Regions from separate parts of the Paenibacillus sp. JNUCC32 genome, predicted to be linked through region 4. Evidence: riboswitches for the same ligand, from Rfam matches in the RefSeq annotation. Region 4 holds a riboswitch; each other region holds the start of a gene.
The links. A riboswitch is a leader RNA that binds a small molecule or an ion and turns the genes downstream of it on or off. The one in region 4 is predicted to bind thiamine pyrophosphate.
Positions count from the first base shown of each region.

Region 1: linked by a shared signal. The riboswitch ahead of JNUCC32_RS29915 (ECF transporter S component) and the one ahead of tenA (thiaminase II) in region 4 are both predicted to bind thiamine pyrophosphate.
Region 2: linked by a shared signal. The riboswitch ahead of JNUCC32_RS04390 (YkoF family thiamine/hydroxymethylpyrimidine-binding protein) and the one ahead of tenA (thiaminase II) in region 4 are both predicted to bind thiamine pyrophosphate.
Region 3: linked by a shared signal. The riboswitch ahead of JNUCC32_RS22175 (ABC transporter substrate-binding protein) and the one ahead of tenA (thiaminase II) in region 4 are both predicted to bind thiamine pyrophosphate.

Region 1 is NZ_CP062260.1:6,718,763-6,726,770, forward strand. It holds gene JNUCC32_RS29895 (MocR-like pyridoxine biosynthesis transcription factor PdxR) at 1-1,272, shown strand, start outside; gene JNUCC32_RS29900 (helix-turn-helix domain-containing protein) at 1,332-2,117, shown strand; gene JNUCC32_RS29905 (SDR family oxidoreductase) at 2,732-3,586, shown strand; gene asd (archaetidylserine decarboxylase) at 3,650-4,453, opposite strand; TPP riboswitch at 4,619-4,731, shown strand; gene JNUCC32_RS29915 (ECF transporter S component) at 4,823-5,452, shown strand; gene JNUCC32_RS29920 (ABC transporter ATP-binding protein) at 5,445-7,121, shown strand; gene JNUCC32_RS29925 (energy-coupling factor transporter transmembrane component T family protein) at 7,118-7,924, shown strand.
Region 2 is NZ_CP062260.1:954,109-962,116, forward strand. It holds gene JNUCC32_RS04370 (methyl-accepting chemotaxis protein) at 1-985, opposite strand, end outside; gene JNUCC32_RS04375 (class I SAM-dependent methyltransferase) at 1,169-1,891, opposite strand; gene JNUCC32_RS04380 (nucleotidyltransferase domain-containing protein) at 2,034-2,732, shown strand; gene JNUCC32_RS04385 (hypothetical protein) at 2,849-2,944, shown strand; gene JNUCC32_RS04390 (YkoF family thiamine/hydroxymethylpyrimidine-binding protein) at 3,017-3,619, opposite strand; TPP riboswitch at 3,704-3,806, opposite strand; gene JNUCC32_RS04395 (nitroreductase family protein) at 3,989-4,591, opposite strand; gene JNUCC32_RS04400 (ABC transporter permease) at 5,114-6,067, shown strand; gene JNUCC32_RS04405 (iron chelate uptake ABC transporter family permease subunit) at 6,057-7,004, shown strand; gene JNUCC32_RS04410 (iron ABC transporter ATP-binding protein) at 7,001-7,759, shown strand; gene JNUCC32_RS04415 (siderophore ABC transporter substrate-binding protein) at 7,965-8,008, shown strand, end outside.
Region 3 is NZ_CP062260.1:4,997,273-5,005,280, reverse strand. It holds gene JNUCC32_RS22205 (extracellular solute-binding protein) at 1-137, shown strand, start outside; gene JNUCC32_RS22200 (aspartyl-phosphate phosphatase Spo0E family protein) at 296-472, shown strand; gene JNUCC32_RS22195 (TatD family hydrolase) at 507-1,322, opposite strand; gene JNUCC32_RS22190 (ABC transporter ATP-binding protein) at 1,411-2,244, opposite strand; gene JNUCC32_RS22185 (ABC transporter permease) at 2,299-3,057, opposite strand; gene JNUCC32_RS22180 (MTH1187 family thiamine-binding protein) at 3,054-3,347, opposite strand; gene JNUCC32_RS22175 (ABC transporter substrate-binding protein) at 3,436-4,467, opposite strand; TPP riboswitch at 4,589-4,698, opposite strand; gene JNUCC32_RS22170 (VOC family protein) at 4,874-5,257, opposite strand; gene JNUCC32_RS22165 (GGDEF domain-containing protein) at 5,516-7,051, shown strand; gene JNUCC32_RS22160 (EAL domain-containing protein) at 7,257-8,008, shown strand, end outside.
Region 4 is NZ_CP062260.1:4,410,639-4,418,646, forward strand. It holds gene JNUCC32_RS19710 (BglG family transcription antiterminator) at 1-799, opposite strand, end outside; gene thiE (thiamine phosphate synthase) at 1,039-1,713, opposite strand; gene thiD (bifunctional hydroxymethylpyrimidine kinase/phosphomethylpyrimidine kinase) at 1,710-2,717, opposite strand; gene thiM (hydroxyethylthiazole kinase) at 2,714-3,556, opposite strand; gene tenA (thiaminase II) at 3,612-4,298, opposite strand; TPP riboswitch at 4,440-4,543, opposite strand; gene JNUCC32_RS19735 (VOC family protein) at 4,807-5,307, shown strand; gene JNUCC32_RS19740 (ABC transporter substrate-binding protein) at 6,333-7,358, opposite strand; gene JNUCC32_RS19745 (FecCD family ABC transporter permease) at 7,556-8,008, shown strand, end outside.

The sequences.
Region 1 (8,008 bases), 2.3 Mb from region 4:
GCCGAGGGCTACGTCGTATCCCGGCAGGGCAGCGGAACATACGTGGCCGAGGGAATCGCTGCCACGGCAGGCCAGCCACCATTGGCCGAGCGGGCGCCGGCGCTCTCCGCTTGGGGGCAGCGACTGATGAGCCAAAGCGGGGAATATGTCTCGGCACAGCTGCTGCTGAAGGAGCCTCCCCCGGGTACGATCTCTTTCGCGAATGCGAGGATGCCCATGGAGGATTTCCCTTATTCGGAGTGGCGGAGCGCGTTATCCTATGCAGGCGGAAGCGGGGGAGCCGAGCTGCAGAACGGAGCGCCGCCGGAAGGGGATATCGAACTGCGCCGGGCGATAGCCGGACACCTTCGGTTCACGCGGGGCATACAGGCGGATCCCGAGCATATCGTGGTTTTCAGCGGTTCCATGCAGGGGCTTGTCCTGATATTCCAACTGCTGGTTGATCCCGGCGATCACGTGGTGATGGAGGATCCGGGTTATCAGGGAATCCACCGGGGCATAAGCTTGAGCGGAGGAATTCCGCTGCCGTCCCCTGTCGACGATGCCGGATTGATTCCGTGCGAATGGGATGCCGGCCTGCTTGTCGTAAGCCCCAGCCGTCAATACCCGACGGGCGCGGTGCTGCCGCTGGAGCGAAGAAGGGCGCTGCTGAATTGGGCGCGAAGCCGTCAGGCCTTTATTATCGAGGATGATTACGACAGCGAATTCCGCTGGGGCGGCAAGCCGATCGAACCTCTGAAAATGCTGGACGACGAGGGACGCGTCATCTTTGTCGGCTCATTCTCCAAAACGATGTTCACCGGCCTCCGCATCGGTTATGCCGTGCTTCCCCCGAGCCTGGTTGAGGCGGTCGTTCAGGCCAAGGCCCTGTACGAGCCGATCTCGCCAGCCGTATTGGAGCAGCGCGCCTTGGCCCGCTTTATTGTAAGGGGAGGTTACGGGAGGCATCTCAGAAGAATGACCCGGCTGTACGGCGCGCGGTATGAGGCGCTTCGCCATGGGATGGAAACCCATGCCTCGGGCTTGTTTCGCCTTCACCCCGGCGATGCCGGCCTTCACGTTTACGCGAACTGGCTGCGCTCCGCGGAAGAGTATGCCCTGTTCCAGGAGGCTGCCCGCAAGCGCGGCGTCATGTTTCGGGATGCGGCGGCCTATCATCGTACGCCCGGGCCGCCTGCCGCCTGCTTCGGCTTCTCGCATCTCGGCATATCCAGCATCGAAGAAGGGGTTGCCCGGATGGCGCTGGCATGGCGGGACATGCAAAAAACATAAAAAACGGGTATGATGGGAAAGAGGTCAATTTTTGAATGAGATGAGGGGGTTATGACGAGATGCTGAATGCATCGCCGTCTTCGTTTATAATCATGCCTGCGCTTGCCAAAATCGTTTGCGAGCCGGGCTGGAAATGGCAAAAACGCGAAAGGCCCATGCAGAACTACGATTTGTTCTATGTATGGAGCGGCGAAGGCACGGTCGAGCTAAATGACGAGCCCTTTACCGTGGGAAAGGGAAGCTGCTTCCTGTTCCGACCCGGAGATCATACGAGCGCGACGCACAATCCGCAGAAGCCGCTCGTATTGACATATATCCATTTTGACGTGACCGACCCGGTCGAAGAGATTCCGGCATCTTATCGCAAGCTGACGGAAACGATGGATTTCGAATATTTGCTTGCACGCTATGTGCGTTTGTATCTGGACAAGCCCTATGGTTCACTGGAAGAGGGCCAGCTCATTCTGAAGCAGCTGATGATTCATCTGCTGCGCTCGGATCTGGATGCGCCGGTGGTCAAAAAAGCAAGCAATCAGCTGTCCGAGGCGATCCATGAAATCGCGAATTACGTCCGCCAGCACCCGGGGGTTCCCCATCGGGTCGAGGATTTGGCGGCCAGAGCGGGGTTGTCTCCCCGCTACTTCTCGATCAAGTTCAAGGAGCTGATCGGCACGCCGGTGCAATCCTATATCATTCAGATGCGGATCGAGCGGGCGCAGCATCTGCTGCTGCATCAAGGGATGAACGTAACGGAAGTGGCCGACGCGCTGGGTTATCGGGATATTTTCTTCTTCAGCCGACAATTTAAGCAGTATACGGGCAAGAGCCCATCCGAAATTCGGTGATTCCCCGCCCTTCCATAACTTACCTGCTTGGTGGAAGGGGACTATGGGTTTCATAGCAAGCGATTTAGGGTAAAAACGACGTACAGTTTCATTTTAAGATATCAGAAAGTATAAATTCGAAGCAAGAGCCTTCCTGATATCGCAAGAAAAACTTCCGTTAAATGCGGTCTGTCTTCTATGCAAGTACGTCGATAGACGTTTTTCTTATGAAGGGGGGAGAGGGGAATGAGCCCAAGAAGACGGGTGCGTGGACGTTTCTTCAGTCGTGGCGGCTGCGGTATTTTCAGAAATCGCTTGCGCCGCATGAAGACAACGAATCCGGATCATCAGGACGTTTGGTTTTAAAGGACCTTGGCCTACATACGGGTGACGTTGAATCCCGTTATCATATACGCATTTCGCTGGAAACACGCAAAAGGGAGCTGACAAGCTCCCTTTTTTATTGGGATTAATTTTATAGGTCAGGACTCGGACTGCATTGCAAACATTTGATATATTGGGAATATACATAAAGCGCTTAAGAGCAAAGCTCGAAACAGATTAGGCATTATGGATATAGGAAGGGTGACGGGTGTGAAGGAGAAAGTGGCATCGACGGAGCCGGCGGTGATCCGGTGGTAACGGCGGGAGCAGGGAAGGTTGCGCTGGTCACGGGCGCGTCGAGCGGGTTCGGACTGCTGATCAGTCTGGAGCTGGCAAAAGCAGGTTATGACGTGGCCGCGGGTCTTCGCAGACCTGAGGCGGCAGCAGAGCTGTTGGCTCAGGCTGAACAAGCAGATGTTACCGGGCGTATTCACATCTTCCGATTGGATATATGTGCCGAGGAGCAGGTCAAGGCTGCTGCTTCGGCGCTGGAGCAGAAGTTCGGCCGCTTGGACGTGCTGGTGAACAACGCCGGCGAGGCGGTGGGCGGCATGGTGGAGGAAGTGCCGCTGGGGGGCTGGCGAAAGCAGATGGAGACGAATTTCTTCGGGACCGTATCGGTGACGCAGCATATGCTCCCGCTGCTGCGCAAGACCGGACGGTCCAAAATCGTTCTCATGAGCAGCATTAGCGGCAGGGTCGGCTTTCCGGGTTATGGTCCCTATGCGGCGTCCAAATTTGCGTTGGAGGGGTTCGGCGAGAGCCTGTCCATGGAGTTGATGCCCTTTGGCATCGATGTCGTGCTGGTCCAGCCCGGTGCCTACGGCACGCCGATCTGGAATAAGAGTTTTGGGGAGCTGGCGGTCAAGGAAGGATCACCCTACAGCGGTCTGCTGAAGGGCGTGCTGGACTATTCCGAGCGGACGGCCAGGGAAAGCGGAGATCCGCAGGAGGTAGCCCGTCTTGTGGCAAGCATATCGTCCATGACCAAACCGAGGTTCCGCTATACGCTGCCCCGAGGCACGCGGCTGACCGCGCGGATCAAGGGACTGCTGCCGGATCGGCTGTTTCAGCGGATCATTTACCGGCTGCTGAACAGGCGGTAATCCTTCATCCGTCGAATGTTTCATGGACTTAGCTTATAGCGCATGCTTGGAAGGCGAAAGGAATTACCCTTTTCGGGCTGTGGAAGGGTGCAGCAAACCGAGCAGTTCTCCCATCTTCACCTTGGAGCCCGGTTCCAAGTCACCGCGGGGTGTAAATGTGCCGTTCTCCGTCAAGAGCACGACGGTAGAGCCGAATTCAAAGTACGCAAGTTCGTCGCCAATGTCGTATTTCTTCACGCTCTCGTCGGCATAACGGATGCTGCTTACGTTCATGGCTCCGACCTTCACGACCGCAACTTCGCCGAATTCATGGGCAATATAGGTAATGAGGCGCTCGTTGCGGCTGAGCACGTTTCGGATATGGGTCATCGCAAAATCGTTCACGGGGTATACCCGGCCCTTCAAATGCTCGCTTTCCGCTTGAATGCCGGTTACCGGGGAATGTATGCGATGATAGTCGGTCGGGCTTAAATACAATACGAATGCATAACCGTTGATATAATTCTCCATTCTCGGTGACTTGGCGAGCAGCTCGCTCAGGGTATAATCCTGTCCCTTGACGCTGAGGATGGTGCCGGCGTTGACGGCGCACATCGCCGAAATCGTGGCATCGACGGGGCTTACCATGGCATCGGCGGTGTCGTCTATGGCGCGCAGGCCTATTTTTAACCGGCGGGAAAAGAATTCGTTCAACGAACGGTATTCGTGGATCTCCTTCTCCGCTTCATGCGCCGGGATTTGGTAGATTCGTATAAATGCAGGTATTAGATGACGGCTCAGCCGGCTGTGGGAACAATGCCCCATGATGCGGGACAGCCACTTGCGGGAGGACAGCTCGGTCATCAGACGCAGCAATTGTTTAGCCATGTCATTCTCCTTTGTGCATAGGTGTCGGCAATAAAACGTTGGTGGAAAAGCCAATCACTCTGATATTGACATAGAATGAGCCGGAAATCAATAAATAGCCATTTTTGAAAAAAGGTTCTTGCTAATTGGGGAACGAATGTGTATTTTAAGATTAACATGAAACCGAATAGGGAATACGGGGGCTTGAGTGAATCAGGCTGAGATTGCAGCTGCTATCCGCTGTTGACCGTTAATCTGAACTGGGTAATGCCAGCGTAGAGAATATCCGACCCTGCCTACATAGGGCCTATTTTTCCGTCTGCGCGTTTTTCCAGACGGTTTTTTGTTGTGTTTATACAAAAATAGCGGTGGAGAGGGGAATGTGTTGTTATGGGAACGTCAGTGCAGGAAAAATTGGGGGTACAGCCTAGAAAAGGGCTGCGTTTAAGCGATATTTTGGTGACGGTGCTGGTATCGCTGGTGCTTGGCGTCATTTATCATTTCTGGGGATCGGTTTACAATCTGCTGAAACCGCTGTTCTTCGAAGCGGATGAACTGTTATACGGCATGTGGTTCGCAGCGGCCACGCTCGCTTACCTGCTGATCCGCAAGCCGGGAGTGGCCATCATCGCGGAGGTGGCGGCGGCCCACGTGGAAGTGCTGTTCGGGAGCGGCTGGGGACTGACGCTGCTGCTGTACGGTCTCATTCAAGGGCTGGGCGCGGAATTGGTATTCGCGGCGTTCCGTTACCGGAGCACCTCGGCGTGGACGGTGGCGATTGCCGGGGCCGGCGCGGCGGTCGGCTCGATGGTGATGGACTTCTATTACAGTTATACCGATGATCTTCAGACCTGGATGTTCCTCGCCAAGTATGGCATGCGGATTCTCAGCGGCGCCGTCATTGCCGGCTTGCTCATGCTGCTGCTGGCCAAAGCGTTGGACCGTACGGGCGTCACATCCCTGCTGCGCCCTGCGTCCAAGAAGGATTATGAAGCACTGGATGATCCGCGTCATGTCTAAAACCGCCGCCCGCTTGGTTTCGTCTTCAACCGCGGAGGCGGTTACGGAGCAGGCCGTGCATGTGGAGGGATTGCGCCTGAAGTATCCGGGCGAGGAGCGTTTGATGTTTAAGGACTTGTCCTTCTCGGCTGCCCGCGGGGAAAAGGTGCTGCTGCTCGGTCCGAGCGGCTGCGGCAAATCCACGCTGCTTCAGGTGCTTAGCGGGATGATTCCCCGCGCCACGGAGGTGCCGATGAAATGCGAAGCCCAGCTGGTGCCTCGCTCTTGGGGATATGTATTCCAAGATCCGGATACCCAGTTCTGCATGCCGTACGTGGATGAAGAGCTGGCCTTCGTGCTGGAGAACCTCAGCGTTCCCCGCGACGAGATGAAGGAGCGAATGCAAGCCGTCCTGCATGAGGTTGGGCTTGACCTTCAGGAGCTGCATATGCCGATCGGTCATCTGTCGCAGGGGATGAAGCAGAGGCTTGCGCTGGCTTCGGCCCTTCTGCTGGAGCCGGAGGTGCTGTTCCTCGATGAGCCGTCCGCCCTGCTCGACCCGGAAGGCAGGGAGCAAATCTGGTCAGCGGTGAAGGCCGTATCGGAAGGGCGTACGCTGATTATCGTGGAGCACCGGATTGAAGAAATGGCCCAATACGTGGACCGCGTGGTGCTGTTCACCCCGGATGGCGCCATTCTGGGCGATGGTCCGCCGGCAGCGATATTCGCCGAATATGCGAGCGAGCTTCAGGCGTATGGCATCTGGTATCCCGGCGTATGGGAGGATTATGCGGAGTCTCGGGCAGGAAGGGAGCTGTTTGCTCCGGTAGACGCGCCAGGCGATGAGCTGGGAAGTCTCATGCCTGAGGCAGACTCATCGTATGCCCACCTTGGGGAGCCTGTCATTCGGTTAGATGATTTCCGGGGACTGCGATGGGAGAAACCGGTCGTCTCTCTTTCTTCGGCTGAGGTATATCCCGGAGATTTCATTGCGGTGATCGGGCCCAACGGCGCAGGCAAAAGCTCGTTGCTGCTCAGTTTGATGGGGCTCCTGCGCGCCGAAGGGACCTATGTGCTCTGCGGGGAGGAGGTCATCCAGGGCAAGCGCAGGACAGTGCGGAAGAAGAGAGAGCGGCAGCTGCGCCAAATCGGATTCGTGTTTCAGAATCCGGAGCTTCAGTTTCTGACGGAACGTATCGGCGATGAGGTGATGTACTCGCTGCTGGTGGACCATATGCCGCCGGAAGAAGCGAAGGCACGGGCCGACCGCTGCCTGGAACGCTTTGGGCTGGACGGCATGGATAACAGGCACCCGTACCAGCTGTCGACAGGCCAGAAGCGCCGGCTGAGCGTTGCCACGGCCATGGCAAGGCAGCCGGCCGTCCTGCTCCTGGATGAACCGACCTTCGGACAGGATGCGCGGAACACGTTCGCGATTCTGGAGATGTGCGAACGGCTGCGCCGCTCCGGAACCGCCATTCTCATGGTGACCCATGAAATGGAGATCGCGCAGCGGGCGGCCACGCACATCTGGGAGATTCGGGAAGGGCGGTTGACGTCAAGTTTGCCTTCCCCGCGCTGGTGTAGCGGGACGGAATCCGGACGGGAGACGGGCAATGCGAATCACGCCGATGCGTCGCGGGATACGCTGGCTGCATCCGGTCATCTCCATACGGGGGTGAATGCATGAATATATGGAATCCTGTGCGGATCACTTGGCTGCACCGGGCGAATCCGGTGGTGAAGCTGGGACTGATCTGTGCGCTGTTTTTTATGACGGTGCTGACCCATGATCTTGATTTCGTCATGTATCAGGCCTTTATCTTTATGATTTGCCTCGTGGTGCTCAGCGGGGTGAAGCCGTGGAAGATGCTGCTGTTTTTCATTCCGTTCCTGCTTGCCTTCATATCGTCCGCCTCTTCCATGATGCTGTTCGGTAAGGGGGAGACGATCTGGTGGGAATGGGGATTGTTCCGGGTATCGGAAGAAAGCTTCTATCGGGGACTGCATCTGGGCTTTAAGGGGATTGCCTTTGCGTCAGAAGGGCTGCTGCTCGTGACGACAACGTCCTCGGTGGATTTGTTCTACAGCCTGATGCAGAAGCTGAGGCTGGCGCCGAAGTATGCGTACAGCTTCATGGCCTCGATCCGGCTGCTGCCGATGGTCTGGGAGGAATATGTGATCCGCCGCCAGGCTTTGAAGGTACGGGGAGTCCGCCCGATTCGGGGAGTTCGCGGCATGGTGAACCGTGCAGGCATGTATGTGGTGCCGCTGCTGGCGCAAAGCATCCGCCGGGCACACCGGGTGGCTGCTGCGATGGAGGCGAAGCAATTTGACGGGGACCGGGCGAAGGCCCGAACGTATTATTACCCGTCACGATATTCCCGCTACGATCTTCTGGTCGTCGGTTTACTGGCAGCCGCCGCCTGCTGCGCCTATATTGCGGCCGGATATTTTCCTTGGTTCGGCATTGGCGACGTGCGGTTTGATTAAACCGTTGTTCTCCGGACAAGGGCCTGCTTACGGCTTGTAAGCAGGCTCTTTTTTTGTTGATAACTCCAGAGGGTCTGGATTTTA
Region 2 (8,008 bases), 3.5 Mb from region 4:
CCATAAACACAAGCTCTGCTTCGCGGATCATCTCGGTCTGCTGCCTGACGACCTCCTCATTGATTTTGATGTTTTGGGACGCGTGTTTGATGTCCGATTCGATGCTCCGAACGAGATTGAATACTTCCCGGGTTGAAGACGTAGATTCTTCGGCCAGTTTACGCACCTCCTGGGCGACAACGGCAAAGCCTGCGCCATGCTCGCCAGCTCTGGCCGCTTCGATGGATGCGTTCAGGGACAACAGGTTGGTCTGATCGGCAAGCTCGGAGATCGTCTCCGTAATCTTCGTGATTCCCCTGGCGCTTTGGGCCAACGCATCGATGGATTCCGAAACCTTGGCTGTCGCTTCAATGTTTCGCTGCATCCCTGCTGACTGTTTGGCTACCGAATCCCTTCCTTGTTCAACCAGTCCCAGCGTTTCGATCGAGCGGGTATTCATTTCCTGAGTCGAATGCGTATAATTGCTGACCTTCTCTTCGATCTCACGGATGGAATGCGTCATTTCGGATACGTCTTCCGAAATTTCGTTGGCGCCGACGGCCAGCTCGTTGGAGGAAAGGGAGACTTGATTCATCACTTGAATAAGCTCCTGGTTTTTAATCGAGATGCTTGAGCTTGACGTCATCACCTGACGGGTGATATCCGAGGTTTCCTGCAATATTTTGCGAAGCTTGTCCACCATGCTGTTGAAGGTTCTGCTCAGATCGTTCATGCCTCCCACCTCCTCCACCTGGAAGGTGAAGTCGCCTTTGGCGATTTTGGCGGAAACGCTGGAGATTTCCGCGAAGGAGTTCGTAAGCGTTTTCTCAATGAGGCGAGAAAGAGGAAAAGTAAGCCCGGTTAGTACCACGACGATGACCACGCCAATGATTGCTTTACCCATCAGAATAAACGCAAGCAGCATGGGTACCGCAAACAAAGCGGCAATGAGATAACAGGCTGCGGTGATTTTTTGAGACATAGGGAGTCTGTTGAACCATGCCATAAGAATGAGTCCTCCTCAACAACATAGGATATATTTACCATGATTATAGCATCGACGGGCTAAACTAGATATAACGAATTGACAAAAAGTGTTGAATTAGGTCGAAAGAACTGAATGTGATGGGAGTGAGGGGAAGCATAGCCATATGCAGATCCCCTCTTGATGCATAGAGATGAAGCCGGATTATTTCACCGCACGAAATAAGACGGAAGCGAGATAATCCGTATTATCCAGAATCATGCGGTCATGCTTGAACAGCGTTTCCCAGAGCGCAGCATCGAACAGGAGTCCTTTATCGCGCTGCTCAAACGCATCCAGATGACGGGTTTGCTCTTCCTTTAATTGCTCGTTGAAGTGGTTGTACTCCAAAAATTCAGCCTGCTTAAAACCGCAAGACAAAAGGGACCCCGCCCATTCTTCCCTCATCATCAGATTAGGAATGCCGAAGAATTCGAGCAGCTCCTTAAGCTTCGGCTCCGGCATCGGCTTATCCAGCAGCAGTTCCCTGTCCAGCAGGACGCCTCCGCGATCCAGAACGCGGTAATATTCGGGCAGCGATTTCGAGGTATCCGTAAATACGGTGACGGACTCGGCCATGATCAGATCAAACCGGTTGTCTTCGAAAGGCAGCGCGCATACATCCGCCTGCAGGAACTCCACGTCCATACCCATGGCTTCGGCTCTTGCGCGGGCTTTTTTGATCATATTTTCGTTCAGGTCAATGGCGGTCACTTGATAACCCATCTCCGAAAGATGACAGGCGGTTCTGCCGGTTCCGCACCCTACCTCCAAAATGCGGCTGCCCGGTTGAATGGGATAATTCTTCAGCATTCTGAGGGTTGCCTCGAATCCTCCCGGGTGGGCACTGCCCATGCCTAATCTGGAGAGCATGTGAATGTAATTCATCTCATCTATCCCTTCTTCCTTATCGTCAATGCGGGTAATCGTTTATTTACCATATGATTCAGGTACGTTTGGGGTTTTCGTTGAATTTAATATTTTGAGCCCTTTTTTGTGGCGGATGAGAGAATTACTGGAGGAAACGGCCATGAGACTGGAACCGACGGAGGCAGCGATACGCGTCATGCAACGAAATTATCCCGACTGCTTGCTTGCCGTACTTGGCGGCAGCGCGAGTAGTGGTGAGTATAATGAACAATCCGATCTGGACATCATCGTCATTGAACGGGACGGATATGACTTCAGCAGGAAGACGATCGAGGCGCATGGCTGGATCGCGGAAATATTCATATTGTCTTTATCCTCCTATCGCGAATATTTCGACGAGGGAGTGCTGGCGGCGAATCCGTCTTTGCAGCGGATGGTCGCCGAAGGTACGGTGCTGCGTTCGTTGCCTGAGGGAGAAGAGGTGCGGGCGGATGCCCGGAATGATTTGAATTACGGCCCCATGCCCTTGTCGTCGAGCGATATTGCCGAATACCGCTACATCCTGACCGAGTTTTTGCTGGACTTGACAAGTCCCCGCAGGGAAGGCGAAAAATGGTTTACTGTACACAAAATAGCGTCGACTCTATGCGAATTCGTTCTGAGGGCAAACCGGGAGTGGACGGGTGAAGGGAAGATGCTGTTTCGTTTATTCAACCGCTATAGCCCAGCTATGGGGGATCGACTGGAGGCAGCGCTTCTGGCGATTTATCGGGAGGACGATCCTGCGGACCTTATTGCAGTGACGGAGGAAGCGCTCAGCCCGTACGGAGGCAGGCTGCTGGTCGGTTATGAGGAATAAATAAGCCCTGCATAAAAAAGAGGGGGGTACATTAGCCGTGACGCTCGCCCGCCATAAGCAATAAGATAATAACGTGATTAACTCACGTCATTCTTTTAAATCCAGGAGGGATCTTCATGAGCGGAGCATACGGCGGCGCATGGGGCAATTCAGTAGGAACTATATTGGTTCTCTTTATCCTGCTCGTAATCATCTTGAGTGCTTGGGTTTAAACACCGTCAAATTCTTGCTTGCAATTGATAAAGGCCCGGCGCGTGCCGGGCCTTTATCTGTTGGAAAGGACCTTAAGTTTTGGCTTTGGGGGATGGGCTGTGGGCCGAAACCACCGCGGTCATGACCAGATGGCTGCTGTCGGATTGAATCGCATGTTGGAACGCGTCTTCGAGTGATCCGAACACCCGGGACAACGCCCCGTCCAATCGGCTGGCGTAATGTACGCTTCCACCGAATGTGCCCGCTGCCTTCGCACGATCCACTTCTGCGTAAATGACATCCATGTAATTGGCGCTACCCATCGGGTAAAGCGCGAATTGGCAGGCCGTTTCGATATCGGCGCGTTCCCCGATATCGTGGTTTAAGCGGGTCGAATCCTCATTCATATACGCATCGGCATCCGTATCGCCTGGGCAGCCGATAGAATAAGTACCGTTAAACACCGTGTGCACGCCGCTAGCCGCGGCATAAGCGAATATTGCTCTCGTCACATCAAACACATGCTCCGCACGGCCGCGAATACAAGTGCTTACATCATCCGTTTGGATCCAGACCTTATCCGAATCCACGGAACGAAGCGCTTCCGTGATCACTTCAACGAACCGATCCGTCATGGGAAATACCGAGAACCGGCAACCCACGATCCGGCTGGTTCCGCATACAAGCTCATTCATAAATTTTTTCCTCCCCATTGTATAAGTCCACGCAAAAAAACCGCACCCCATGAAGAAGTGCAGTTATGCCTACGCAAAGAAATAAACATAAATGCTACACTTCCCCACGCTAGTATGATCTAGATCGGGTGATAAGGGTTAACGGCGGTCCGCCGTCTCTCAGCACATGGCACCCCTAGTACAGCCAAACATCAAATATGCAGTTGGTATCAAGCCGGCTCCAAGAACTTCCGAAGATCAGAAGGCGAAAGGCCTGCTTCCTGTGTTATTGTATCGTTTTGCCGGCAGGTTTTCAATGGCAGGGCACCATAAAAAAGCCGCCTATTCCAATCCTCAGGGCTTGGGTAGGCGGCTTAGGCCGGCTATGGCTTACTTGTATACCTTCACGCGATCTTCAAGCGGCGCAAATTCTTTTTCACCCGGATCTGCAACCGGTTTGCCGAAAGGCATTTGAGCGATCAGCTTCCAGTTTTCCGGAATGTTCCATTCGGACTTCACTTTCTCGTCGATCAACGGGTTGTAATGCTGGAGGGATGCGCCCAGGCCTTCTGCCTCGAGGGACGTCCATACCACGAATTGCAGCATGCCGTTGGATTGGTTCGACCAGACAGGGAAATTGTCGGCATACAGCGCGAACTTTTGCTGCAGGTCGGCAACTACGTTATTGTCCTCGAAGAAGAGAACAGTGCCGTATCCAGCACGGAATGCACCCATTTTTTCAGCTGTGGATTTGAAAGCCTCTTCGTCTCCGACAACCTCTTTCAGAATGCCTTCGGTCAGGTTCCACAGTTTGTCATGCTGTTCGCCAAGCAGTACAACGACGCGTGCGCTTTGGGAGTTGAAAGAAGACGGAGTATATTTAACGGCTTCATTAACAATCTCCTGGATGAGTTCGTCGGAAATGACCGGGTCTTTGCTGATGGCATAATGGGAACGGCGATGCTTAAGTGCTGCTGAAAAATCTTTAGACATTGAAAAAAACCTCCTGATGTAATCATGTTTGCATAAGCCTGATAACAAAGATGTCCTTTAATTCAAGCAAATATGCATGTTGAGTTGAATTGCTGTCGTTGAATTATCATTTCACATTAACTTACGTTTAGTTAGAAATAATAATTATGTTAGCATATTAATATAACTTAGAGGGATTGTCAACGCTTCGAAGGAAAGTTAATTTATATTTTTTATACCCGGTTACTGAGAATTAAATCAGCTTCTACATACGTATGTATTTCGGGAACCGCGAATCCAAGCGGCTCAGCCTCGGTGATATAAAGTTTATCTCTGCGAAACTCCATATTATGAACAAATCATGAACAAATGATACTTGGATGAACAAATTAAATGATTTTGATTCTCAATTATACTTGTCGACTGAGAATGAGAATGATATAATCCATATCAGAACGCAATTGATAATCAATCTCAATGAGAATGGTTGGGGAATTGCTGACTGCCGGAGTTTCGACAGACATACGCATAGAAGGAAGAACCATGAAGATTAGATACTTATTCGCAGCCGTTGTGGTACTCTCCATAATCTCGTTATTTATTGGAGTTAAAGATATCTCGCCACTGGAACTGTTCTCGATGACAGAACAACAACAGCATATTATGCTTGAAAGCCGGATTCCACGGCTTGTCAGCCTCATCTTGGCGGGTGTCAGCATGAGTATCTGCGGATTGATCATGCAGCAGCTCAGCCGCAACAAGTTCGTATCGCCGACGACGGCGGGCACTATGGACTCCGCCAGATTGGGGATCTTGGTTGCCATGCTCGTCTTTACGACAAGCGGCCCGCTTATCAAAATGCTCGTGGCATTCGTATTCGCACTGGCAGGAACCTTTATCTTCATGAAGATACTGGATCGGATCAAGTTCAAGGACGCGATCTTCATCCCGCTGGTAGGGCTTATGTTCGGTAATATCGTCAGCTCGGTCGCGACCTTCTTTGCCTACAAATATGATCTTATACAGAATATGTCGGCTTGGCTGCAGGGCGATTTCTCCATGATCATGAAGGGCCAATATGAAATGCTGTATCTCAGTATCCCGCTTGTGATTCTGGCTTACCTGTTTGCCAACAAGTTTACGGTAGCCGGAATGGGAGAGGAATTCGCAACCAACCTGGGACTTCATTATCGGCGAGTCGTGAACCTGGGATTGGTCATCGTTGCGCTGGTTACGGCTTCCGTTGTGCTGACCGTCGGCGTGATTCCGTTCCTTGGTCTGATCATACCTAATATTGTTAGTCTGTACTTAGGGGACCACTTGAAAAAAAGCCTTTCGCATACCGCGCTGCTGGGGGCCGGGTTCGTACTGTTCTGTGACATCCTTGGCCGGATCATCATTTATCCCTATGAAATTCCGATTAGTCTGACCGTGGGCGTACTCGGAAGCGGTATATTCATTTTCTTACTGATGAGGAGAAAGGCTTATGACTTATAAAGCCAAACTCGGCCTGTTGGCCGCGGCGGCAATCATCCTGGTGGCAGTCTTTCTGTTCATTGATCTTGGCGGCAATTGGGATTACGCCCTTCCAAGACGAATCAAGAAGGTTCTTGCCATTATTCTGACCGGCGGGGCGATCGCTCTGTCTACCACGGTGTTTCAAACGGTCACGAATAACCGGATACTGACGCCAAGCGTGATGGGATTGGATTCCTTGTATATCCTGATCCAGACGACCGTGATCTTTGTCTTCGGCTCCTTCACGCTGTATAAACTGGGCAGCAATGTTAACTTTTTGATCAATGTCGGCGCGATGATCCTGTTCGCCGGGATCCTATATAAGATTTTGTTTCAGAGGGAAGGAAACAACATTTACTTCCTGCTGCTGATCGGCATGATATTTGGAACCCTGTTCTCCAGCATGTCTTCCTTTATGGAAGTGCTGATCGATCCGAACGAGTTCCAGTACGTGTCCGACAAGATGTTTGCCAGCTTCAACAATGTGAAGACCGAGCTTCTCATCCTGTCCGTCATTGTCGTTGCGCTGACCCTGCTGTATTTTGCCCGGTTTGCCAAGTACTTGAACGTGCTGTCGCTGGGTCGTGATCAGGCGATCAACCTTGGCGTAAACTATGATTACGTTGTGAAGAGGCTTCTGATCGTTGTCGCGGTTCTCATTTCGGTGGCCACCGCATTGGTAGGACCGATCACGTTCCTTGGACTGCTTGTGGTGAACGTCGCTTATGAATTCATGAAAACATACCGGCATTCACACTTAATCACGGCGTCCATTCTGATTAGCATTATCGCCTTGGTGGGCGGCCAGCTAGTGGTAGAGCGGGTGTTTACGTTCTCTACTACGCTAAGCGTCATCATCAACTTCATCGGCGGCGTTTACTTCATATACCTGCTACTAAAGGAGAGTAAAGCATGATCCAGGTTACGAACGTATCGAAAGTCTATGGCGGCAAAAAAGTCGTTGATAACGTGTCGGTTACGATCCCGAAAGGTCAAATTACGTCCTTTATCGGCCCGAACGGCGCCGGTAAGAGTACTTTGCTGTCCATGATAAGCAGACTAACGGGCAAGGACAGCGGTCAAATTACGGTGGACGGCAAAGAGGTCAGCCAATGGAAAAGCGGGGACCTGGCGAAGAAGGTTTCGATTCTGAAGCAATCGAACCATATCAGCCTCCGCCTGACGGTGCGCGAGCTTGTATCCTTCGGGCGTTTTCCATACTCCCAAGGCCGATTGAACGCGGAAGACGAGAAATTCGTGGATGAAGCCATCTCCTATATGGAGCTTGAGGATATGCAGCATAAATATCTTCATCAGCTCAGCGGCGGTCAGACCCAGCGTGCTTATATCGCGATGGTCATCGCCCAGAACACGGAGTATATCCTGCTGGATGAACCTCTGAACAATCTGGACATGAAACACTCCGTACAGATTATGAAGATTCTCCGAAAGCTTGTCGCCGACCTGAACAAAACGATCGTGATCGTGATTCATGACATCAACTTCGCTTCCTTCTATTCGGATTACATCGTGGCATTGAAGGACGGAGCGATTGAAAGCGAAGGGAAAACCGAGAACATCATTCAGAGCAATGTTCTTCGGGGCATCTACGACATGGACATCGAGATCGAAGAGATTAACGACAATCGGGTGTGCGTATACTACGGTTAATCGATAAGCGGGATTCGAAAATATGATATGGACTCCGGGAGATGCTGATGAAGCGTGCGAGCTTCACTCCCTGCACAAGGACTAGGCCGCCTTGGTCAAAGGACGGCATGGTTTCTTCTGTCCAAATTGAATTACATATTCAACCATAAATTCAAATATATGTTGAATCATAAAGATTTTAAATATAAAAAATGGGGTGTTAGGAATGAAAAAATGGTTGGCTTTATTTATGGTAGCAATGTTCACGCT
Region 3 (8,008 bases), 590 kb from region 4:
TGCGGGTCATGGTCATTACCGGCAAGGAACCGGTTGAATCGTACGATAAATTGATCGAAACGATTAAAAGCGATCCGAAGATGAAGGAGATTACAGAGGAGATCTCGAAGGCGTATCAGGAGAAATTTGTGAAATAACCGAAATCCAAACCATAATGCGAGTGAGCTCGCATTGTGGTTTTTTTTGTTTCTTGGGACCTGTCCCTTTCAATTTTAGGCCCCTGATGTCTAACATCAAACATCCTATAATTTTACATTAAAGCATAAAATATTACATGAGGGGAGGACATAAAGTCATGAAAACGAAGGAAGGCATTAGGTTTGATATCGAGCAGGAAAGAAACAAGCTTCATAAAATGAAGCAGCGGTATCGTGATTTTAACCATCCTAAAGTCCTCAGGCAATCGATCGTGCTCGATGAACTGATTAACCAATATAACCGGTTCCTTAAAGAAAACAAACCGATTGCGTAAACAACCGGCTTGAATGGAACGGGAATTCTTTTTTTTATAGATCGTAAAGTCTAACCGCATTCTCGTAAAAAATCCTGCGAGCCTCGGAAACGGCCAGCCCGCGAAGCTCGGCCCATGCCGCCGCTGCGGAAGCCGTCATCTTAGGATGGGTCATCTGTCCGGTGAACGGGCCATCGAACGGCCAAGGGCCGTCGGTTTCGGTCATGACAAGATGCTCGGGATACATACGGGCAATATCGCGAATTTCATCCTCATAAAGAATGTCGGGCGTGAAGGAGATATAGCAGCCTTTATCCGCCATCCGCTGCAAGGTGTCACGGGAGCCTTTGAACCAATGGAAATGGGCGCGGGTGACGCCATATTTGTCGAGCAAATCACATGCGGTATCCGCATCTTCATATACAGCGTGCAGTATAACCGGTTTATGATGCCGCTTCGCAAATGCTATAAATTGCTCAAGCAGGCATTCGTAAGGGCGGTTATCCCACGGCCGACCCTCCGTTTCGGCTTCCAGCCTGGCATAATAGGGCAGGCCGACCTCTCCGACGGCAATCATGTCGTCGACATGATTAGCCATCCAATCCAGCAGCTCTTTGGTTTCTTCAGGGGAAGGGACGGGCTGTTCCGGATGATAACCGAATGCCGGCCGCACCAACGGTCCGTACTCCCTGGCCAGCTCCAGGTTTCGCTTGCTGGAAGCCAGGTTCATGGAAACGGAGATGATGGACTGAACTTCGCTTTTGCGGATATCCGCAAGAATCGTTTGCTGATCGGAGAAGGCATAAGAATCCAGATGAATATGGGCGTCCAGCAGAGGGAGATTCGTTTCCGTCTGCGTGAATGATTTCATCGTTACATCACCTCGCTTGTACGCCTCCGAGAAGCGCTCTTGAATAATGGATACAGGAGCTTAGGCATTTGTATCCTGCCTATGCGGCTCAACGCTTGTGCTGTTCTTCGCGCATGATGGCGGAGATTTCGGTTTTTAGCGCGATAAAGGACGGGGCGTTCAGGATGTCTTCCCTGCGCGGACGGGGAAAAGGGACCTCTACCCGTTTCAGGATCGTCCCGGGCCGCGCCGACAGGATATAGATGCTGTCCGAGAGCAGCAGCGCTTCCTCGATATGATGGGTAATCATCAGCACCGAACGGCGCGTATCCTCCCAGATATCGAGCAGCCAGCGCTGCATATCGCCGCGTGTCAGCGCGTCGAGCGCGCTGAACGGTTCGTCCAGGCACATAACCTCCTGCGGACTCATCAGCGCGCGCAGAAAGGCGGCCCGCTGCTGCATCCCCCCTGAAAGGGTATGCGGATACGCCTTCTCGAAGCCGGCAAGCCCGGCCCGTTCCATCCAGCTGCGGGCATTTTCCCTGGCGGCGGTTTTCGAGGTGCCTCTCAGCTCCTCGGGAAGGAGCACGTTGTCCTCCACCGTACGCCAAGGGAAGAGGGCCGGCTGTTGAGGCATATAGGCGATGCGGCCTTTCTCTCCGGTCACGTCCTGACCGTCCATGAGTACGGAGCCCGCATCCGGAGCCGTTAACCCCCCGATGATATGGAAGAGCGTGCTCTTTCCGCTGCCTGAAGGACCGATCAAGGAGACGAATTCCCCGGGCTGCACCTGAAGCGAAAGGCCATCCAGCACGTGCACTTCGCTGCGCCGTTCGCGGAAGGTGATATGAAGGCTGCGAACCTCAAGGGCAGGCGCTGGCGGGACCGCGGTAGATGACCGGCGCTGCCCGTCATGATCCGGCAGGGATACTTGATATGTCATGTCGCTAAACAGCCTCCTTTTATATAGGTTGGAAAATGTCCGTTCACCGTGGTTCTAGCCTTTTCGATTCCAGCGGATCAGGCGCTTCTCCAGCAGGGTGATCAACAGCACCATCAGCAGGCTGAGCAGGACGATGATCAGAATGGCAACAAACACCCGGTCCGTGCGGTAGCCGGATTTTTGCAGCATCATATAGTAGCCGATGCCCCGGTCCGAGCCGATCCATTCCCCGATCACCGCACCCATGACCGAATAGGTGGCCGCGATGCGGATCCCGGAGAAGATGGAGGGGAGCGCATGCGGCAGCTCCAGCTTGGTGAAGATCTGCCATGAAGTGGCTCCCGCCATCTGCATGTAATTCATCATGGTTCGGTCGGTACGCGCCAGTCCGTCCAGGGCGGCAACGGCTACGGGGAAGAAGCAGACCAGGGTAATCACGATAACCTTGGGCAGCATGCCGAAGCCGAACCAAATCATGAGGAGCGGGGCGAGAGCGATCGTCGGCACGTTCTGGCTAAGAATAAGAAGCGGATAGAGGGCTGTTTTGAGAAAAGGCACCAGATGCAGGGCCAACGAGATGACAAGGCCGATCGCCGTACCGATCATAAATCCGACCAGGGTTAATTGCAGCGTGGCCAGCGTATGCTGAAAAAGGCCGGAGGCGCCGGTGGCGGCTTCATGCCCGATGGCCGTCGGCGCCGGCAAAATATACGGCTCTATATCGAATACCGATACCGCGGCCTGCCATACCGTCAAAAAGAAAAGGACCGCCGCAGCGGGCGGCCAAACGGAGCTCCACCAGCCTTTTCTCATGGACGGTATTTCTCAGTCAGCTTATCCATGCTGATGCCGCCCGGATGGTGCGCGATTTTGACCTGGGATATGACGCTGGGACTTCCCGCTTTCACCAGCGCCTCATGCATGCGCTCAACGATTTTCAGCAGCTCGGAAAGCTCTCCTTCCAAGGTGGTTTCGAGCGCATGGACCTCGTATTTCACGCCCGACTCCTGAATGACCCGAATCGCTTCATCCACATAAGGAATGCTGTCGCCTCCATCCGGCGTTCTGGGTATCACTTGTATGCTCAAGAGGGTGTTTGCCATCTAAACTCATCCTTTCATGCAAGCTATATTGTAATGGAAGAGAGGCAGCCTGCCGGACAGGCCGTCTCTCTTCCAAATTAAATGCATCCTATGGTTTCTCCGGTAAAAATTCATTGGTGAAGGCGCTGTCCGCATCAAGCTCCTTCTCGAGCAGCTTGCGTTCAAACATCCAGTCTGCATACCCCGACCATACTTCGGCTTTCTGCTCGCCCCAGCGGGCAGCATCATCCTGATAGCGGGGACTCAGCCATTTCTGGCTGGCATGAACCAGCTCGGCATCCAGTTCGGGAACGGCCTTCGTCAGCAGGGCAGCCGCATCCTCAGGATGTTGAATCGCATAGTCGTATCCTTTTGAGGTCGCCCGCATGAATGCTTTGACAAGCTCCGGGTCCTCCTGGATCAGCTTCTCGTTCGTTACGATCACCGGCGTGTAATAGTCAAGCTGCTCGGAGTAGTCCTTCACATAGATCATGTCGAGCGGCTCGTTCCGGAGCTCGGCTTCGATACCGGTCCAGGCATAGAAGATCCAGGCAAAATCAATATCGCGTTTGACGGCCGTAAAATAATCGGCATCGCCCATGTTAACCATATTTACTTTGCTGACATCGGCACCGTCGATCTCCATGATGGATTTCATGACGGCTTCCTCAACAGGCGAGCCCCAGCCGCCGTAGGATTTCCCTTCAAAATCGCCAGCCTTGACGATCCCCTTGTCCTTGGGGGCGGCAAAGCCGGATGTATTATGCTGAATAATCGCCGCAATGGAGACAAGCGGCAGGCCTTGGGTTCTGGCAAGCGTGACGCCTTCCTGGTAGCTGATGCCAAACGGCACCTTGCCGGATGCGACCAGCGTATCCGTTCCGCCGGCCCCCGGCTGGACGATCTGGACGTTAAGCCCTTCTTCCTCATAATACCCGAGCTCCTTGGCTGCATACAGTCCGGTGTGGTTCGTGTTGGCCGACCAATCGAGCATCAGCTGTACGTCGCGGAGCTTTTCGGCCGCCTGGCCGTCTGCGCCTTCGGTACCTGTATTTTCGTTCTGTCCGCCTGTACCGCATCCCGCCGCAACCATCAGCAGGGCGCAAGCGAGAAGCAGCGCCATCCATTTTCCCTTCTTCATCTTGTCTTCTCTCCTTTGAATTCTCTTTCTCTTTCTATGACCTCGTTAACTCCACAAAAAAAGCGCCCTGAATGATATCAGGACGCATGACGGCGTAAGTGTATACCACGGCAAATCATAGCTGCCGCAAACATGGACTTCCTACGCTGGCATTACCCAGATCAGGTGTAAGGGTCAGTATCATCGGATACACTCTCAGCCGGCCAAATTCCAGCTCCCCCGGGATTTATGAAGTTTCGGACGTTACATCCGTTATTATAGTCCTAACGCAAAGACCTGTCTAGTTCGGAAGGGGATGCGAACGAGGCAGGTCTTCGTATTGGACATGGCTTGTGCGGTTGGAAGAATGAACCCCGTTAACCATTCACGGGATGAAGCATTTTGATAGGATCCTGTTCGCCAGCGGTTAGCGCTGGAAGAACTCAATCCATTCTCCTTCGGGACCGTGGACGAAGAAATAGCGGTACCCGTTCGGAAGCGTTACGATTTCCTCGTCAAGATGAGGTACGGCCAGTCCCTGTACGCGCACATATTCCGCTTCGATGTTATCGGTGCTGACGGCGAAATGATGGACGGTGCCTTCTGCGGGAAGCGTGTCGCTGTAACCCTGGATAAGCTCGATTTCCGTTTCGTCGCTGCCGTTAAATCCGAGGAATGCCAGCTGGATGACGCCATTGGTATGGGTAAGGCGATCCTTCAGTTCAAGTCCGACGACGGTTGTGTAAAAAGCAATCGTGGCTTCAAGGTCCCGGACGACAATGCCGACATGATCCAATCGTTTCTGTGACAAGGCTAAACACCCTTTCCGATTCATATGAGATATGACTGAAATATTATCATATAATTCCTATACGTCAAGTGGGTCTTGAGGACGGAAAGCTTTTGGAGCGCGATGGTTTAATAGAGTAGAATCGATGGTCTTTCTTTCACTTCCTCATCTTTACTTTTAGGTGGGTAAAAAGTATCATGAGAACTATAACTATTAATTCAAAAGACCTAACAAACAAGCATTGAAGAAAGCTTGCCTTTTGGCCGAGGAGGAATGCTTATGAGTCCAACTCCAGCAGATCATCTGTGGATTCGACTCGCCATCATATATGCATTCATTCAGATAATGACCGTTCTGTGGATGCCTGATGCTTTATTGCTTCAGCGTGTTCTAGTCATTATGGCTTCCGCTGCCGCTTCCGTCTATTTACTACGGATCAGTCGGCATTACGAGCCGCATCTTCGAAGGTTTTGGCTTATCGCAAGTGCCGGGCTGATGGCGGATGCCTCGGCTCGAATCATCGATGCTTGTTATTTTTGGCTGGGGAAAGAGAGCGCTTCCCGGACAATTTTGACTCAATTATTCTGGGGATTCGAAATCATCCTGTTTGCAGGTGCCCTCATTTATTTGTTCCGGCACGTACAAGGTTCGTTTCGGGGAGTGCGGTTTATGCTGGATATCGTGATCGTTGGCATAACGGTCATGACGGTAGGCTGGGAATATTTCATCAAGCCCGAGCTTACCGGTTTGGCGAATGAAGCCATATGGGGAAAGCTGTGGGTGGACATGCTGTACCCGCTGTGCGCAACGGTGCTTATTTTCTTCACCTTGGTGTTGTATTTTAACACAGGACAGTTAAGGAAACGGGCAGTCTTCCTGATGTGCCTCGGCGGGAGCATGTACATTGCCGCCGATGTTCTGCATATGTATCTCGTCGATTATAAGGGTGTTGAAGTTCGTTCATACCTGTACCCACTGTATACGTTATCGGTATTCATCATTGGTTTGGCAGGAGGGCGGTCAGCTCCCGATGCCCGAAATCAATCGTTGGATGAGAGGGAGCCCCGTTCGTTCGGAAATCTGATCGTAAGATATCTGCTTCCCTACAGCGTGCTTGGCGGGATGTTTGCCCTTATGGTGCAGCGGTTCGGAGGGTGGAACGGGCTTTTTACCGGCTTATCCCTCTGCGTCATCCTGATTCTGATCAGGCAGATCCTGATCCAGTTCGAAAATGACCGCTTGTTTGACCGGCTGCATCAAAGCCTGATGCAGAGCGAGACCTTGGCGCATCGCGACGATCTTACGGGACTCTATAACCGCCGCTACTTTAACGCGAGGCTGTCGAGCTCGCTGCAGGAGGCGGACCGTGCGGGTTCCCGCGTAGGGCTTCTATATATGGATATGAACCGTTTTAAACGAGTGAATGACCGCTACGGCCATCGTGCCGGCGATTTGCTGATTCGCAAGGTCGCGACCCGTCTTCAAACCCTTGAATCCAAAGGCGTTCTGGTTTCCCGTTTAGGAGGGGACGAATTTACGGTAGTGATTCATCCGGCCGGCGAGGATCAGGAACTGATCTGGATGGCGGAAGAGATCTGGACGATGCTGAGCGAGCCGTATGAGCTGGAAGGGCATGAGGTCCGAACCACGCCGAGCATCGGCATCGCGGTCTATCCGGATCATGCCAGGAACGACCAAGAGCTGATTGGTCGCGCGGATGCAGCGATGTATGCGGCCAAAGAGCGAAACGCCCGCTGGCATTTCGATGTGGAACGAACGATGCTGCTGCAGCTGTTGGATCAAAAAGTCGAATAGACAAAAGATTCGGATGTCGACAATGTGTTGTTAAGAGCAATATAAGTCGATTATTGTAGAATTTAGCGCAATCATTGCACGAATCTTGCGCATTTCTCGCAAAATAGGTCATAACTTCGATATAAAATCCATAAAATGCAAAGAAATCATATTCAAAATGCCGATAAGAAGCATAGTGAGAGCTAGCTTGCCAAGGAGGACGAACATGATTTGCGACAATTGCAGCACCTTTGAACCGATTGAGGACCAGGGGACCATTCATATGAAGCCTGCAAGTGGTGAGCTTATTCAATTGCTGGCAGTGAACGGCTACGCGGTACAAGAGAACAATGAGGGTTGTGCTGTGAACTACAAGGTACGAGCGGACCTGATCTCCATCATCGAGTGTCTGCAACCCCTTCCGCTGAAGATTCGTCAAGAGCTGTCCTTCTGTGTTACCCGTGGAGGAGCTCCGCAAATCCGGCATTCGTGGATCCCTATGCAGAAGTTCGAACTGCAGATGGAGCATTATGATATGGTGAATGTCATTTTACATAAGCAGTTTACGAGCTACATGCAGCCCATCGTGGATCCAAACGAGCAGATCGTGGCCTATGAATTTCTCCTTCGACCGGTAGAGTGGGGACTCCGGTTCCAGCCGTACGAGCTGTTTGAGACAGCCCGAAAAACCGGACTGCATTCATTCCTGGACCAGGCGGCACGCACCAGTGCGATTGAGACCAGTGCCGAGTGGCTTCCGATCGGCGTGAAGCGGTTCGTGAATTTCCTGCCGTCCTCGATATACGATGCGCAGATGTGTCTGAGCCACACCTTCAATACGATCGACAGGCTCCATCTGGATCCGAGGGATTTCGTATTCGAGGTGGTGGAAACCGAGAAGATCGACGATGTGAAGCATTTGCAGTCGATATTCGAGGTATATCGAAGCCACGGCATCTCGGTAGCCATGGATGACGT
Region 4 (8,008 bases):
AAGGGACGGCGAACAATTTTTGCAGCTGCTTCAAAAAGTCTATCGCCCATGCAAATTCCGCTTTATTCTCCAAAAACGCTATGTCCTGCGCAGAGAGCGAAATCGGCTGTCCCAGCTTGGTCCGTTTGACCATAAGCAGTATATGCAGCATCAAGCTTTCAAAGGCTTCATCGGTGAAGCGGAGCTGGTGCCGCTTTTGCAACGCCTTCAACTCATTGTATACGGCTGCGATCTCGTGCGGTTCATACTGATTACGCATCATCTGTCCCGTCAATTCCGGACGGTTGATCAATTGGTTCAACCGCGCCAGCGCCATCCGTTTGTTCTTCTCCGAGCCCTCAATCATGAAGCCTACTCGCTGCTTCGTCATTAAGCTCAGATCAAAGCTCCGCAGCCAGCCCTCAATCTTTTCCATATCCCGACGGATAATCGCCTTGTTCACGTAAAACGGTGAAGCCAGGTTCTGCAGGGTTACGGGCTTCGCGTTCATCAAGAGCCGATATGCCAGGTGCAGCACCCTTTCCTCATCGGATTCATCCTCGGCGGTACTCTCGTTGGAATACAAGCGGCGGAATAAATCAGCCTGATCCGCTTCCCCGATCTCCAGATAGACGCCAAGTCCCGGCCTTTTCACCAGATGGCCGCTGGAGTGCTTAGCTATATATTCTTCAATCACCTTCAGATCGTTTCGGATCGTCTTCTCCGAGCACTCGGTCTGATCCGCCAGATCCTGAACGAGCCACAGCCGGTTCGGTTCCATTAACAAATTGCGAAAAATCTCTTTTTGCCTATTATTCATTCCGATCCCCTATTCAACTTAATGGGAGTGCTCACTCATCGTAGAGCGGGTGCATTGTCCTACGTATATCATATCCGGGTCTCTATGGCAAACTGATCTGGGAGGTTACACGAGAGTGGATCAAAAGAAATGGCATATTGACGGAAAAGCTGAGCATATACAGTATTCTAAAATCCGACGTAAACAAAACAAGGGTGCCGCAGAAGTCGGCCCCCTTGTTTCATAATCCCTCTTACATCTTAAGAAATTCTTCCGGTCGTACATCGTATCTTACCTATAAAAGCCTCTACAACTTCCCGCGCCGACTCCGCTCCCGTCACGGCGGATATCACTGCGACGCCATCCGCACCCGCTCCAATCACTTCCTCCACGCGCTCCACGGTAATCCCGCCGATCCCAACGATCGGCAGGTGGATTCCAGCTTCGCGAAGCTCATGGAGAATGGCCGGGCCTTGCGCAGTTTTGGCATCATCCTTCGAGCGGGTCGGATAGATCGGCCCGATGCCAAGATAGTCGGCACCGTGGAGAATCGCGCGCCGCGCTTCCTCCACCGTGTGGGCGGAAACGCCGAGAATCCGGTTGCCGATCCGCTCGCGGACGGAAGCCGCGGATTCGTCATCCTGGCCGACGTGCACGCCGTCGGCGTTCAGCTTCAGTGCCAGCTCCACATCGTCATTGACGATGAAGGGCACGCCCGCTTGGCGGCACTGATCCTGAATCCGGCGAGCCAGCCGAATCATCGCCTCCCCGGCGAGTGCTCCTTGCCCCTTCTCACGGAACTGGACCATGGTTGCGCCTCCAGCCAGTGCTTCCTGCAGGACCAAGCTTGGCTCGACGCTGCAGTTCACGCTGCCGAGCACGAGGTACATCCGCAGATGCCGCCTCATGATCTCGGGGGCCACTCTGCCCGTCATCGCAGCACCTCCTGACGGCGGCGATTGTATGCCCAATGATTGGTCGGCCCCTGCCCCTGCCCCAGGTTTAAGCCGTCCTCAATGGCGGCTTGAATGAATAAGCGCCCGCTCTGAATCGCATCGAGTGCGCTCAAGCCTTGGGCTAGGCCTGCGGTAATGGCCGCAGAGAAGGTACAGCCGGTCCCATGTGTATGAACGGTATCAATTCGTTTGCCATATAAATCTGTGAAGGCCGTACCATCATAAACGATGTCGATGACCGGAAGACTTTCCGGATAACCGTCATCGTTGGAAAAGAGCGGGCGGCCTCCCCTATACTCCCCAGCAGGCATGGCAGTTCTCGTTAGACCGTGCGTCCTTTCGGATTGAGGCAACTCTTCCTGCTGCATACCCGCCGTTATAGCCGGTCCCCTGTCTCTTTCGTGATCCGTACCTTCATCGCTTCCAAGGATTCCCTCGTCATGACCGCCTTTGATCACTACGATCCTGGGCCCAAGAGCATGAATACGTCTCGCCGCTTCTTTGCGATCGTTCATCGTGCGGATTCGCATCCCCGCCAATACTTCGGCCTCCGGTATATTGGGGGTGACAATCAACGCCAGCGGCAGCAAATCTTCTCTTAAAGCCTCCACCGCTTCGCTTTGCAGCAGCTCCGCTCCGCCCTTGGCGATCATCACGGGATCGACAACGACCTTCCCCCAGCCGAATGCCCGAATCCGGTCAGCAACCAGCCGAATGATCTCGGCGTTGAACAGCATGCCCGTCTTCAATGCATCTATCCCGAGATCCGATCCAACCGCTTCAATCTGCTCCGCAGTTGCTTCGGGTGGCAGCGGATATACGCCGTGAACCCCCAAGGTATTCTGCACCGTGATCGCGGTAATCGCCGACATGCCGTACACGCCGAGTTCCTGGAAGGTTTTCAGATCGGCCTGAATGCCGGCGCCGCCACCGCTGTCAGACCCGGCAATCGTCAGGGCACGGGGTATGCGAGCCTCGCTCATCGCGTGCCTCCGGCAGCCGCCGCTCCCGCTTCCAGCACAGCGGCATACCCTTCCAGCGATCCTGGATGAAGCTTCGCCAGCTCGTCCAGGAAAGTTATCTGGAAGCTTCCCGGTCCCAGATCTGCCGTTCGCTCAGCAGCTTTCGCCGCCGCGGCCCCATAGAAGGCCAGACCCGCCGTACCTGCAAGCAGCAGGTTTGCTTCCACCGCGGCAAAGGCACCCAGCACCGAGGTCAGCAGGCAGCCTGCGCCGGTCACCTTCGTAAGCAGAGCATCCCCTCCGGTAATGATGCGCACTTCCGTTCCATCGGTAATCACGTCCTCTTCACCGGTAATGGCCACGATCGTGCCTAACTCGCGCGCCGCCCGCACGGCCAGCTCGGCATGATTGCTGCCTGCGCTATTGCCTGCGTCTACGCCCTTGATCTCGCGGATCTCCCCGATAAGGTGAGCGACTTCAGCCGCATTTCCGCGCACGAGCGAAACCTTCACCTCGCTTAGGATCCGCAGCGCCGACTCCGTCCGAAAACGGGTCGCTCCCGCGCCGACCGGGTCCAGCAGCACCGGCACGCCATGGGCATTCGCCGATTGCCCGGCGATAATCATCGCATCCACCAGCTCGCGGTTCAGCGTACCGATGTTCAATACGAGCGCGCCTCCGATGGCGGCCATATCCGCCACTTCCTCCGGCGCGTAAGCCATCACCGGCGACGCGCCCAGCGCGTACAAGCCGTTAGCCGTAAAATTCGTAACCACCACGTTCGTCATATTGTGAACGAGGGGGCTCGTCTGCTGTACCTTCGTCAAAAGCGCCGAAACCTCTTTTTCCCATGAATGCATTTATATCAGCCTCTCTTCGCTATAATGGAATTCCATGTGCTTGTGATCATTGCTCTTACAGCACCGCAGCCTCCAGCTGCACCGGCCACTCCTCCTGCTTATAAGCCATGTCCCAGAACAGATACTCCAGCTGGCAGCTCAGCATGAAATGCTCCCTCATCCGTTCCCGCTCGGCTGCCGTCGCACGATCCGCCCATGCATCGAGACGGTCGCGGAATTTGGCTGTCGCGTCTTCCCCCCGGTTTCCGTAGAAAGAAATCCAGTCGTAAAACGGATGGGAGGCATCCGGCTTCACCTCATTCAGCAGCTTGCGGCCAATCTCCAGGTACGTCCATGGGCACGGCAGCAGCACGGCCATAATCTCCCCCAAACTACCCTCATGCGCCACCGTCAGCATATGACGGATGTAATGATGCGCGGACGGAGCCAGCGGATATCCTTGAAGCTCTTCATAGGTCACCCCGGCGGCTGCGCAAAAATTCTGATGCGGGTGCACCTCGCTGTGCAGAATGAATGAAATCTGTTCGTTAAAGGCCGCAATCTCTTCACGGCTGATCGATTTGGATATGGCTATTCCGTATATCCGCATGTAGGCATTCAAATACTCAAAATCCTGCTTCACATAGTGAATCAGCTGCTCCCGCTTCAGATTCCCCTCGGCAATGCCTTTTACGAAGGGATGATCGAAGATTGCTTGAAAAATGCCTCCCGCCTGCTGACGGAGCTCTTGCGTGAAACTCATCTTTGTCCCCACCTCCAACATATTGAAGAGCAGGAAGTCCGTAAGACACGACTTTTCAGACAACGCTAAAAAGCCGCCCCGAAAACTGGAGCGGCTTCGTCAACAAGCCCGGGTGCGCCAAAAAAACGCACCGAGACCTCATATTCGAAGGCTCCACTTTCCTACGCTAGTACGAACTAGATCAGGTTCAAAGGGTCCAAGATACGCTCTTGTCTCAGCCGCCAACGGCTCCCCTAGTGGACTTCCTATTCTTTTGTCTAATACTGTACATAGGTTTGAGGGTGGTGTCAAACGTTAACAGTTTGTGGACGGAACCTCAAGCTCGAACCTTCCTCCGACCGCGTGATTGTGACGATGTACCGTGGCGGCTGTCTTTTCGCAAGATAAAAACGCAGGCTACCCCAAACTCATTCCGGAAACACTGACGCTCGGCTGTCATATATGCCCCCGCATAATGAGTGCATAAGCACAATTCAAATAAATGAAATTTAAAGGAGCGAGCGTATTTATGACGAACCAACCGAAAGCGGTTAAACCCATTCCGGATGGCTACACCTCCGTGACGCCGTGGATCATCTCAAGAAACTCCGCAGCGCTGATCGATTTCCTCAAGCAGGCTTTTCGGGCCGAAGAGCTTGCCCGCGTCTATGTTGGCGATGGTGTCATCGGCCATGCCGAGGTGCGAATCGGGGATGCCGTCGTCATGATGTTTGACGCAAAGCCGGAATGGCCGGATAGCCCGGCATACCTCCGTTTGTATGTTGAGGATTGCGATGACGTGTATCGGCAAGCGCTGGCCGCAGGTGCGGTCTCGGTGACGGAGCCAACGACCTTGTTCTTCGGCGATCGGGTGGGACGGGTACGGGACCCGTTCGGCAACTTATGGTGGGTACAGACACGAATGGAGGACCTCACTCCGGTGGAAATGGAACAGCGTGCCCAAGACCCGGAATACATCAAAGCGATGACCTATGTTGCAGGGGCGGAGATCGTGGTGAAGACGTCGTAAAAAGTACCGTGAAGTCAAGCGTTATTACAGGGAGGACGTGGGTGGATTCGGTGTCCCTGGGGTATGCATGGATGGCTGCCGACCAAAACGAATGTAAAACCGCATAACTAGAGTAGCTATGGGTTAGAGGTAGAAAACTCGGGGACTCGGAGTAGATAGCTGGTGCTACTGCTGGTCCTGGTACTACTACTGGTCTTGGTGTGACTACTGGTCTTGGTGCGACTACTGGTCTTGGTGCTATTACTGGTCTTGTGCGACTACTGTTCTTGGTGCGACTACGGTATTGATGCTACTACTGGTCTTGTTGCTACTACTGGTCTTGGTGCGACCGCTCGAGGACTAGCGGACTGAGGATACGTTATTTAGCTGAATAGGCGTAATTTTTGATGGCTAACGGACACCAGATACGTTATTCATAGAATATGATGGCAAAAGGACAGTCTATTGCGGAAATAAGGGATCCTGTGTCCGTTTGATCTGAGAATCGCGGGTTAATTAGGGAAATAAGGGAACTGGTGTCCGTTAACGAGTACCTTGGTGACTGGCTGGTATTGATGCTATTACTGGTCTTGTGCGACTACTGGTCTTGGTGTGACTGCCCGAGGACAAGCGGACTGAGGATACGTTATTTAGCTGAATAGGCGTAATTTTTGATGGCTAACGGACACCAGATACGTTATTCATAGAATATGATGGCAAAAGGACAGTCTATTGCGGTAATAAGGGATCCTGTGTCCGTTTGATCTGAGAATCGGGGGTTAATCAGGGAAATAAGGGAACTGGTGTCCGTTAACAGGTCATGGTTAGCGGCATGATGCCCGGAGTTGGTTAGGCTGTACTGGCGAGCGATGTGACATGCAGCTGCATACCGGCGGTACTTCGACGCGCGATGTTACCGACGCGCGATGTTAAAAAAGGAGGCATCCCAAAAGATCCCAGATCTTTCGGAGTGCCTCCTTTATCCGCTTGTTCCTAGCATCTTCCGCTATACGATGATACTAGCCTTCAGCATCCGTCTTCATTGCTTACTGAATGCCGTAAAACTCCTGCAGCTGGTCGATCATCAGGTTGGCCGCCAGAATGCCGCCCGCCGTATTCCAGATCGCGTCATCCACTTTGTGGGCTTGACCGTTCTTCACAACGTTCAGGTTCTTCCACAGCGGATCGTTGATCCATTCCTGCTCGGTCTGGTTGGCGCCGCCATCCCCTGTCTCATAAGTGAAGTAGAACAGTCTGTCGGCTTCCACCTCAGGCAGACGTTCCTTCGTGATCTCGTCCACGAAATCGTCCTTGGCATTCTTAGTCATGTCGTTGCGGGCGATGCCGATTTTATCGAAAATAACGCCCGAGAACGTATTGGTATGGTACACCCGGGTCTTGCCTGCCATGAAACGAACCACGGAGACGGTTTCGTCAAGCTTGCTGCCGGCCTTCTCTTTAAACTCCTGGATCCGCTTGTCGTAGGCAGCCAAAAGTTCTTCGCCTTCCGACACTTTGTTCAGCGCCTTGGCATACAGTTCAAAATTGTTCTGCCACTCGCCGCGAAGATCCTCGGCAAAAACAGTCGGCGCGATCGCCTTCAATTGCTCGTATACTTTTTCCTGACGCATCTTGTTGCCGATGATCAGGTCAGGCTGCAGACCGGCGATCAGTTCGATGTTCGGCTGGCTCTCTTCCCCGACAACGGTAACGCCTTCCATCTGGTCTTTAATATGTGGATACCATGGATCCCCCGTCCAGGATCTAACGGCACCTACCGGCTTCACGCCCAAGGCCAGAAGCGCCTCGGTTCCTTCGTTCGTGAGGACGACGACCTTTTGAGGCGTTCCTTTGATCGTTTCCGTCCCCATGGCATGCGTAACTTCATACGATTCGCCGCCGGCAGCAGCGCCGCTGTTGCCCTCTGCGGTATTCGTCGTGTCGCCGCCCGCGTTGCTTGTCCCTTCTTGCGCCGGGCTTGCTCCGCACCCCGCAAGAATCATGATCATGATCAGAGCCAGCAAGCTAAACTTGATGCCTCTTGCCCGTTTCTTTGCCATTCCTGTTCCCATTCCTATCTAAATCCCCCTTGTGTCATATCCCGCTATTTGAAAACCATTATCAATCACTGATTCAAAACTATAAAGGGTTTCGTGAAAAATATCAATATATTTGTGAGAATGATTATCAAGCTCATTGACAGATAACGTCCCTTCACCTAAAATTCATATGAACTTAATTATTCATGGACTTAAGAAAGTGAGCATATATGCGCGTATTCGGACTATTGATATCGCTATTGGCGCTGGCCGCTGCCGTCATGGGCAGCATCGCATTCGGAGTAACGAACATCCCTCTTCATCAGGTATGGGAATCGTTCACTCACTTTAACGGAAGCAACGAACATCTGATCATTCTCACGGCAAGGCTTCCTCGAGCGCTCATTGCCGTCGCCGTGGGGGCATGCCTTGCGGTTGCGGGTGCGCTCATGCAGGTCATCACGCGCAATCCGATTGCATCGCCGAGCACGCTGGGCGTGAACTCCGGCGCGGCTTTCTTCATTATTCTGGCATCGGGCTGGCTGGGCATTGGCGGACTTCAGTCCCTTACCTGGGTCGCGTTGATCGGAGCCGCCGTCAGCGGCGGTATCGTATTCTTCCTCGGCAGCATCGGCAGGGACGGCATGACGCCGGTCAAAATCACCTTGGCAGGGGCTTCCATG